3 regions of the Comamonas sp. MYb396 genome follow, and region 2 is predicted to be linked to each of the others. Evidence: riboswitches for the same ligand, from Rfam matches in the RefSeq annotation. Region 2 holds a riboswitch; each other region holds the start of a gene.
What was found. Region 2 has a riboswitch for cobalamin ahead of WH265_RS13410 (TonB-dependent receptor domain-containing protein). Riboswitches for the same ligand answer to the same signal wherever they lie in the genome.
Positions count from the first base shown of each region.

Region 1: linked by a shared signal. The riboswitch ahead of WH265_RS00070 (TonB-dependent receptor) and the one ahead of WH265_RS13410 (TonB-dependent receptor domain-containing protein) in region 2 are both predicted to bind cobalamin.
Region 3: linked by a shared signal. The riboswitch ahead of WH265_RS19695 (ABC transporter substrate-binding protein) and the one ahead of WH265_RS13410 (TonB-dependent receptor domain-containing protein) in region 2 are both predicted to bind cobalamin.

Region 1 covers NZ_JBBGYU010000001.1:16,336-19,604, reverse strand. The annotation lists gene WH265_RS00080 (MFS transporter) at 1-80, shown strand, start outside; gene WH265_RS00075 (LysR substrate-binding domain-containing protein) at 263-1,207, shown strand; cobalamin riboswitch at 1,304-1,577, shown strand; gene WH265_RS00070 (TonB-dependent receptor) at 1,830-3,269, shown strand, end outside.
Region 2 covers NZ_JBBGYU010000005.1:177,469-180,737, reverse strand. The annotation lists gene WH265_RS13410 (TonB-dependent receptor domain-containing protein) at 1-1,084, opposite strand, end outside; cobalamin riboswitch at 1,169-1,413, opposite strand; gene WH265_RS13405 (hypothetical protein) at 1,453-1,668, shown strand; gene WH265_RS13400 (cell division protein ZapA) at 1,668-2,087, shown strand; gene WH265_RS13395 (sulfite exporter TauE/SafE family protein) at 2,535-3,269, shown strand, end outside.
Region 3 covers NZ_JBBGYU010000009.1:139,541-142,809, reverse strand. The annotation lists gene WH265_RS19700 (FecCD family ABC transporter permease) at 1-511, opposite strand, end outside; gene WH265_RS19695 (ABC transporter substrate-binding protein) at 536-1,558, opposite strand; cobalamin riboswitch at 1,821-2,045, opposite strand; gene WH265_RS19690 (GNAT family N-acetyltransferase) at 2,092-2,640, shown strand; gene WH265_RS19685 (F0F1 ATP synthase subunit epsilon) at 2,692-3,108, opposite strand; gene atpD (F0F1 ATP synthase subunit beta) at 3,180-3,269, opposite strand, start outside.

The DNA.
Region 1 (3,269 bases), on a different contig from region 2:
CGGCAATCATCGGCCTCATCGCCCTGGTCAGCAGCCGGGACCGCACCGGTCTGCCGATGCATGGTGATCCGGTGCAATAAGGCCATGCGCTGCTGAGCGCTGTGCCAGCCCGAACGCATCCCTTCTGGATGCGTTTTTTTATGCATCAGCGGGGCAGGGCGCAGCAGGCAAGAACGCTGGCGTGCCGGCCCGCAGGGCGCCGGGCTGCGACCTATAATCATTGGCAGCCCGGGCCTTCGTCCTTCCTGCCCGGCGCTCCTCCATGAAATACAAGCTACCGCCCCTGCAGCCACTGCGCGTGTTCGAGTCCGTCTACCGCCATGGCTCCATCCGCAAGGCGGCCGACGAGCTGTGCCTGACGCCACAGGCCGCCAGCCAGCAACTCAAGCAACTGGAAAGTGCGCTGGATGTGCAGCTGTTCGAGCGCGGCGCGCGGGGCCTGGCGGCCAGCGCCGAGGCGCAGACCTTGTACCACTATGTGGAGCAGGGGCTTGATGCACTGAGCCAGGGGCTGGAAGCGCTGCGTTCCCACCACAAGGATGCGCAGTTCCATATCCAGGTCAGCCCGTATTTTGCAACCCAGTACCTGATCCGTTCGCTGCCCTCGTTCACCAAGGATTACCCGGAGCTCGACCTGCGCATCTCCATCGGCGTGGAGCTGCCTTCGTTCGATAGCAGTGATCTGGACGCAGCCATTGTCTGGGGCTACGGCGGTGTGGACCATCTCGATGAAACGCCGCTGCTCGAAGACCTCAAGGTCATCGTCGCCACGCCCCAGCTGTTGGCCGAGCACCCGGTGGAGAGCGCGCAGGATTTACCGCACCACCGGCTGATATCGCCGCTGACGCACAACAGCCTGTGGCAGGACATTTATGCGATGCTGGGCCTGGAGCCCGGCGGCAAGCATGTCAGCCCCATGCTGCTGCACACGCACGATGCGATGCTGCAGGCCGTGCTCAGCGGGCAGGGCGTGGGCCTGCTGTCCTATGTCGATGCGCTCAGCTATATCCACAGCGGCAAGCTGCTGGCTCCCTTTGGGGCCGAGCTGCTGCGCCAGTTGCCGATGGACAGAACGCCCAAGTTCCACCTCTACACCCGCCGGGGCGCGGGAGAGCGCCCGATCCAGGCGAGCTTTCGGCAGTGGCTGCTGGGCCAGCTGCGCAGCACTGACTTTATCGGCTATGCGACGCGGCTGCCTCAGGGCTGATACAGCCACTGGGGCATGCGCTGTATCGCCCAGCTGACACCGGCCTGGACGAAAAGGCGCTGCCCGGGCCTGCGGCTGGTACACTGGCTGCGCTTTGAAAAAAGCCTATCTACAGGTGCTTGTATTGCACAAGTGAAACGGGAACAAGGTCGGGAGTGCGCTCCCCCAAGCCTTGGCTGCCCCCGCAACGGTAGACAGGAAACGTAGCCGATGCGGCCCGCTCCCACGCGGGCCCAGTCACTGGGGTTGAAAGAGTGTCCACGCCTGCCAGGCAACAAGACGCCCGCACCCTGGGAAGACCGGCTACCGGGTCAGCGCCTGCGCTGCACCGCCTGTAAGCCCGGAGACCGGCCTGTTCCTAGTCGCAGTGCGCGCTGTGCCTCTGGCCAGCACGTGCTCTCTCAACTGTCTGCGGGGTGTGGACGGCGGTTCTTCGCGCGACCCCGTCTTGGGGGGTGACCGCGTGCAGTGCAGCCCCCGCATCAGGCAGTTAGCGCCTTTTGTTCAAATGACTGCAGTTCCTTTTCCGAAAAACCGGCTCCTGGCTGCCCAGCGGCTCTCTTCCTCCCTGCGCCTCGTTGGCAGCTCCTGTGTTCTGTGCCTGCCCGCCTTGGGCATCGCAGTGGCCCATGCCCAAGAAGCCTCACTGCCCGAAGTGGTGGTGAGCGACCAGCGCAGCGAGCCCAATGCGCTCCAGCTGCCTTCGACCTCGGCCAGCAAGCTAGCCGTGCCGCTGCAGGACCTGCCCGCCAGTGTCAGCTCGGTCTCGGCCGTGCAGGTGCAAGAGCGTGCCGACTACAAGGTGGTCGATGCCGTGGGCCGCAGCGTGGGCCTGAGCGCCAATGGCACCCCTGGCAATGGCGGGCTGTCGTTCTCCAGCCGGGGCTTTACCGGTGTCAACTCGGTAGGTGTGGCCGAAGACGGGCTGAGCCTGGGGGTTGCAGCCGGCACCGTGGCCTATCCTAATTCCAGCTGGGGTTACGAGCGCTTTGATGTGCTGCGCGGCCCCGCATCGCTGATGTACGGCAGCGGCACCATGGGCGCCACGGTGAACGCGGTGCGCAAGGAACCCAGCCGCATCACATCGACCGAGGTGCTGCTGGGCGCCGGCTCCCACGGCTCGGCCCGTGCGGGCCTGGGCAGCACCGGCGCGCTGGGCGACAGCCTGAGCTACCGCCTGGATGTCTACGGCGATCGCAGCGATGGCGAGCGCCAACTGGGCAACAGCGACAGCAAGAAGATCATGAGCGCCATCCGCTGGCAGGCGAGCAGCGATCTGCGCCTGGACCTGACGGCCGATGTCAGCGACCAGCGGCCCGAGCGCTACTTTGGCACCCCGGTGGTCGATGGCAAGCCGGTGGCGGCGCTGCGCGACCGCAATTTCAACTTTCTTGACAGCGACATCCACTACAAGGACCAGCGCTACAAATTGAAGGCCGAGTGGAATGTGAGCGAGGCACTGGTGCTGCGCAACGAGACCTACCACATGAAGGCCGACCGCCACTGGAAGAACATCGAAGGCTATGACTACGATGCCAGCACGCGCATGGTTCACCGCTACGACTACCTGGAGATCGGCCACGACTTGGAGCAAAGCGGCAACCGCCTGGGCGCCGTGTTCAAGCCCGGCCAGCATGAGATAGCGATGGGCTGGGATGTATCGCAGGCCAAGTTCACTGCGCTCAACAGCTCGCCCTATACCGGTGAATCCGATGTGCCGCTGACTGGCGGCACCAGTGGCTACTGGGACAGCCCGGACCCTTACAAGCCGCGCATGACCTCGCGCATCCGCCAAAACGCCTTCTACCTGGAAGACGCCTGGAAGCTGGGCGAGCAGTGGCTGCTGATGGCCGGCCTGCGCCGTGACCTGTATGACTTTGACCGCATGGACCTGCTGAGCCAGGCCCGCTTTGACAAGACCCTGGGCGGCACCTCCTGGCGCCTGGGCCTCACGCACAAGCTGGACCAGAACACCAGCATCTATGCCCAGGTCAGCACCGGCCATGACCCCGTCAACAGCCTGCTGTCGCTGACCCAGTCGCAAACCGGCTTTACATTGAGC
Region 2 (3,269 bases):
CGTCGTCACGCCGCTCCAGCGCGGCCGTCAAGGTGTGGACGCCCAGGCGCCATGTATTTTGGAACAGGTAATTGTGCAGGCGCGTGTCCGTCTGGTAGGGCGAGGGCCGGGTCTCGTAGTAGTCGCGCGACTGGCTGAACTGCAGCTTGGTGCTGTAGTGCTCGGTCCACTGCGCCTGCCAGTTCAGGCCCAGCGCATACATCTTGTTGAGGCTGCGGTCGTCCTCGGACAGGCTGCTGTCATAGCCCGAGTTCACATCGCTGGCCAGCAAGGTGGCCTCCAGCCGGTGCTGGCGATTGATCTGGTAGCCCAGGCGGCCGCTGACCGCATTGCTGCGGTAGTCGTCCTTGTCCGGGTTGGCGGTGGCGACCGTACGGGCATTGAAGCCATCGGTCTGCGAGCGGTTCAGGCCCAGCGCGTAATCCCAGCCCTCGGCGCTGCCGGAGATACCTGCCTCGGCCGTGAACGTGCCCCGGTTGCCAAAGCCCAGGCCCACATAGGGCTGGGGCACGCCGCCCTCACCCTTCTTGGTGAAGATCTGCACCACGCCGCCCATCGCGTCCGAGCCGTAGACGGCAGCGGCCGGGCCACGCAGCACTTCGATGCGGTCGATCAGCGCCAGCGGAATCGACTGCCAGGAGGCGCCGCCGGTCGATTGCGAATCCATGCGCACGCCGTCGACATAGACCGCGGTAAAGCGTGAATCGGCGCCGCGCATGAACACGCTGGTCGTCGTGCCCGGCCCGCCGTTGCGCGAAATCTGGATGCCCGGAACGCGCGCGAGCACATCGGCCACGCTGCCCGGGCCCTGGCGCTCGATGGTCTGCGCATCAATGATGGACATATCGGCCACCAGATCGGAGAGCGGCTGCTCGATGCGGTTGGCGGTCACCACCATCTCTTGCAGGTTTTTACCCTCTGTTTCCTGGGCGGCTGGAGCCTGCTGCGCCTGTGCTGGCAGCGCCAACAGGGGCAACGCCGATGCGATGGCCAAGGCCAAAAAACGGGGGGAATGGAGGGTGCCCGAGCGGGGCGCAAGCGCGGGACGCGCGCAGCGGCGTGTCGAAAAAGCAGAGGAAAACATGCACTGAGTTGGTGATGAACCACCCCGCGCCAGCCTCCCCGCCGGCAATGGGGAACACGGAGGCCGCAGCAAGGCCTCAGCCGCGCGCCTCCACTATTGTTGGCCGGTATCCGGGCTGGCGATGACACAGCACACGCCTTCCCAAACACTTGTTCAAGGTATTCAGTGGCATAGTGGTGGCTGTGGATGGCGCAAAAGCCAACCATCGCTTACCGTTGCGGGGGCAGCGCAGGTTGCGTAAGGCTTGTAGGGCACAAGCAGCGCTCCTGCTTCCCGTTGAACTGCCCCCATGTGAACCACTGGGGCGAGCACCAACGGGTACAATTTTAGCGTTAAACCCATTGCGCACTTAAGAAGACTGTCTCTCTATGGCCACTACGCCTTCTATGGATCTGATGCTTGAGCGGGTGGAGGCACTGCTGAGCCGTCATGAGGCTTTGCAACGCGCCCACGCCCAATTGCAAGAGCAAGTCACCACCCTGACCCAGGAGCGCGACTCCCTCCAATCGCGCCTGACAGCGGCCCGCGCCCGCGTGGATGCACTGATCGAACGCCTGCCCAAGACCTTTGACCAGGACGAATGATGAAACAGCTGGAAGTACACATCATGCAGCAAAGCTATATGCTGGGCTGCCCCGAAGGCCAGGAAGCACGTCTGCTGGCCGCCGTCAAGCATGTCGATGAGGCCATGAGCGGTATCCGCGACGCGGGCAAGATCCGTGGCCGCGAGCGCATCGCCGTGCTGGCTGCCCTCAATGTCGCCTTTGATCTGCTGGATTTGCAGGTGCAGAACAGCCAGCTCAGCCAGACGGCGGACGCGTTGCAGGCACAGGCCGCTGCCCAGTCTGCCGCGATGGCCGAGGCCCAAGCCCAGCCCGCTGCCGGCGGCCAGGCCAGCCTCGACTGGGACGAACCCCGCCTGCAGTCTGTCATGCAAAGGCTGGACGCCGCACTGGCGCCCGCCCCTGCCAAGGCTGCCGAAACCCTGGACACCAGCGCCTGAGGCCTGGCGGCAAGCTGGCGCCAACACCAGATTGCCGCCCCATGCAATGCCTCCGCACAAAATACCACCTTTTCCATTACTCAATATAGCTAGCCAGCTATCTTTTTTGACCAATCCAGGCACATTGGCATGCAGTTTTGGTGGGTGCAGCAGGCGCGAGCGATTACAATGGAGGCGTTCGCAGCCCTGCTGGACTTTATAGTTCCTTGAACCAATGCTCTACGAGCACGGGCTTGGTACATCACCTATTGAGCGTGATCGTCTCGCGTCAGATGAACCCAACGATAGGTTGCCCTTGCCCACCTGAACCCCCGGTTCAGGATGACGGTCCAGTGGATCCGCTGCGAACACCTGATTTTTTCGGGCAGGCTGCCCAACCTGTCTTCTCCTCTCCGCGACAGCGGGGTTTCAGGCCACCTGTTTCAGGTGGCCTTTTTACTGCGCGCCATGACTGATCCTCTTGTTTTGCTGCCGCTGTCGTTTCTGGGCCTGATCGGCGGATTTCTGGCGGGCCTGCTGGGCATTGGCGGCGGCATGGTGCTGGTGCCCTTTATCACCTACATCCTGGGCACCCAGGGCGTGGCGCCGGAGCTGGCGATCAAGATGGCGATTGCCACCTCGATGGCGACCATCGTCTTCACCTCGATGTCCAGCGTGCGCGCCCACCACCAGCATGGCGCCGTGCGCTGGGACCTTGTCAAACGCCTGGCCCCGGGCATTGTGCTGGGCGGCCTGCTGGCCAGCCTGGGCATTTTTGCGGTGCTCAAGGGCAGCTACCTGGGTTTGTTTTTTGGCCTGTTCATTGGTTACTCGGCACTGCGCATGTTCCGCAAGCCCAACAGCAAGGCCATGCGCGCCATGCCGGGCACGGCCGGCCAGGTGGCCGCTGGCGGCGTGATCGGCTGCCTCTCGGGCCTGGTGGGCGCCGGTGGCGCCTTCATCAGCGTGCCTTTCATGACCTGGTGCAGCGTGCCGATGCACAACGCGGTGGCCACCAGCTCGGCACTGGGTTTTCCAATTGCGGTCACCAATGTCATCGGCTTCATGGTGGCTGGCCTGCACCTGCAGGGCCTGCCACCGCATTCGCTGGGCTATATCTGGCTGCCCGGCCTGGCCGCCATTGCCACCTGCAGCGTGCTGACGGCGCCGCTGGGCGCCCGTGCCGCGCACCGGCTGCCGGTG
Region 3 (3,269 bases), on a different contig from region 2:
CAATCTGGCCGCTGTTGCGCAGGCCACCGCTGCCGGCGGCATGGGCCAGCAGGGCCACCAGTGCAAACGCGCAGAGCGCGCCAAAAAAGGCGCCCACGGTCATCGATATGGCGCCCGCACCAATGCCGACGACAGTCACCAGCACTGCGCCGGTGGAGGCCCCGGCCGAGATGCCGAGCAAATAGGGCTCGGCCAGCGCATTGCGCAGCAGCGATTGCAAAATGACGCCCGAGACCGCCAGGCCAGCGCCGCAGCTGGCCGCCACCAGCGCCCGGGGCAGGCGGTAGTTCCAAACAATGCCCTGGCTGATGGGATCGATGGCATAGCTGGCACCTGCCAGCTTGTTGGCCAGCACCTGCAGCACCAGGCTGGGCGACAGCGCCGTCTCGCCAACGGCGATGCCCAGCGCCACGCTCAGCAGCAGCGCCAGTGCCGCGCCCAGGCACCAGGCGGCCCCATGCAGCGGCCTGCGCAGCGCCGATGGGCGCGCTGATGCCGTTGCCACCATCATGCAAGGCCTTGCATCAGCGGCTGATCAACGCGCGGCCGCCGGGCCGAGCTTGCGTACCGCATCGCTGATCTGCTCCATGCCATCGACCAAGCGGATCGAGCCTTGCAGCGCATCGGCATCGACAATGACGATGCGGTTGTTCTTGACGGCATCCATGTGCTGGGTGACCGGGTCCTGCTTCAGAAACTCGAGCTTCTTTTGGTAGTCGTCCGCAGGGAAGCGGCGGCGGTCCATGCGGGCGATCACCAGGATCGATGGATTGGCCTTGGCAATGGTTTCCCAACCCACGGTGGGCCACTCTTCGGACGAGTCGACGATATTGCGCAGGCCCAAGGTCTGCAGCATGTAGCCGGCAACCCCGTTCTTGCCCGCCATGTAGGGGTCGATGGCCAGATCGGCGCTGGAGAACCACAGCGCAGCCGTCAGATGGGGCTGCTGCGCGGCCTGGACCTTGGCGACCGCCTTGGCCTGGCGCTCGCGCAGGTCCTTGACCAGGCGCTCACCCTGGGGCTGCACATCAAAGAGCTGCGCCAGTTGGGTGATGCTCTTGTAGAGCGCCTGCACATCGTAGGCCGCGGTGCGGGTGCCATCGGCGCCCTTGAGGTTGTTCTTGCCTTCGCAGTCGGAGGGCATCGCATAGGTGGCAATGCCCAGGTCATGGAACTGCTCGCGCGTGCCCACGACGCCGTCCTTGCCGACCATCCACTCGAACTGCGACACCACCAGCGCCGGGCGTTTGCCGATCACCGACTCAAAGCTCGGGTCGTTGTCCGCCAGGCGTGGCACCTTGTCATTGATGGCCTTGAACTGGGGCAGCACGGCATTGAACCACAGCGAGGTGCCCACCAGCTTGTCGCCCAGACCCAGCGCATACAGCATCTCGGTGCCGGCCTGGCCGATGGTGACGACCGAGGCGGGCGCCTGCTTGAGAGAGACCTCGTAGCCGCAGTTGTGCAGCTGCATCGGATAAGGGGCGGCCCAGGCGGACAGCGGCATGAATACACAGGCAGCCAACAGGGCAGGCAGCGCAAAACGGCGAACAGGCATCGGAATCGTCTCTCCAGGTAGAGGCTGGGCATGCGGGCCGTGCGAGCCGATCCGGTGCGGGCTGCTGCCCGGTGGAGCCAGGACAGCCTTGCGCAGACGAGACGCTGCTCACCGCCCGGACACCCCGCCGGTCATGATCAAAACACACGCACATCCGCCATGAATGGGTTTGCCGCAGCGGCGTTTGCGTCGTTCGCCTTGCAGCGCGCACAACCGGTGGCATGCCTGTTTCTCTGTGCAAACCGGGGGCTTGCCAGTGGCTTGTGAATGCATAACCTTGGCAGGTCTCCTGACTGGCCGGTCTGCGCAGACCATCGCCTTCCCGAACCGCAGTTCAGTGGCGCATGGATGGCCTGCTCGCGGCCTACAGTTGCGGGGGCAGTTCCGTTTGGGGCGCTGGCTGCCGGCTCGCGCTCCCTGGATTCCCTCATGCCCCGGCACCCTGCCGTGCGCATGTTCTTGCGAAACCAAAGTGGCTGTACTGTAGCCGATTTACAGCGCCTGCATGCTAAGCTGCAGGCCGTTTGATGGCCATGAACCACCCACCCACTACACCCAGCGCATACGGCATCCGCCGCGTTGACCATCTCGCGCCGGTGGCAGCCTTTTTGCAGGCGGCGCGCCAGGCCATGTTTGGCGATCGGGTCGATACCAGCACACCGCAGGCCGATCTGCGCGACTTTGCCTCGGTCTATGCACCGCCCGGCGGCTGCATGCTGGCGGCCTGGCAGGGCGACCGCATCATCGGCAGCATCGCCTACCGCGCCTATGACGGGCGCTTTGCCCACCTGGCGGTGCCCAGCGCAGGCACCGCCGAGGTGGTGCGCCTGTATGTGGACCCGGCCTGGCGCCGCCAAGGCCTGGCTGGCGAACTGTTCGCGCAGCTGCGGCAGCGGGCGCTGCAGCAGGGTGTGCAGCGGCTCTACCTGCACACGCATCCTTTTTTGCCGGGCGCACAGGCCTTTTGGCAGCGCCAGGGCTTTGTCAGCCTGCACCAGGATGCCGACCCGCTGTGGCAAACCCTCCATATGCAGCAGGTGCTGCAGACCAGCTCCACTCCGACCCATCCGCTACGGACGTAAAAAAACCACCGCATGCGGTGGTTTTCCTGTGGCAGTTGCGCAAACAGCGGATCAGCGCTTCTTGCGGTATTTTTGCAGGGCGGCAATCTGGGCGGCCATGACGGACAGCTCGGATTGGGCCTTGGCCAGGTCAAGCTCGCCCTTGGCGTTCTTGAGGGCTTCTTCAGCCTTTTGCTTGGCTTCAACCGCTTTTTGCTCGTCCAGGTCCTTGCCGCGCACAGCGGTGTCGGACAGCACGGTCACGCAGTCGGGTTGCACTTCGAGAATGCCACCAGCCACGAAGATGAACTCTTCGCCGCCGTCGGCCTTCTCAATGCGCACCGAACCCGGCTTGATGCGGGTGATCAACGGCGTGTGGCGGGCGTAGATACCGAGTTCGCCCATTTCACCAGGCAAAGCCACAAAGCGGGCTTCGCCGGAGAAGATGGATTCTTCAGCACTGACCACATCAACGTGGAAGGTGTTCATCTTTGATCCTCAGAGTGAAAAAGAAACTAGTTCGCGAGCAGGGCTGCGTGCTGCAGCCCGTTCTGCAAAGCTTAGATCTTCTTCGCCTTCTCGATGGCTTCGTCGATCGTGCCAACCATGTAGAAGGCTTGCTCGGGCAGGTGGTCGCACTCGCCGTTGAC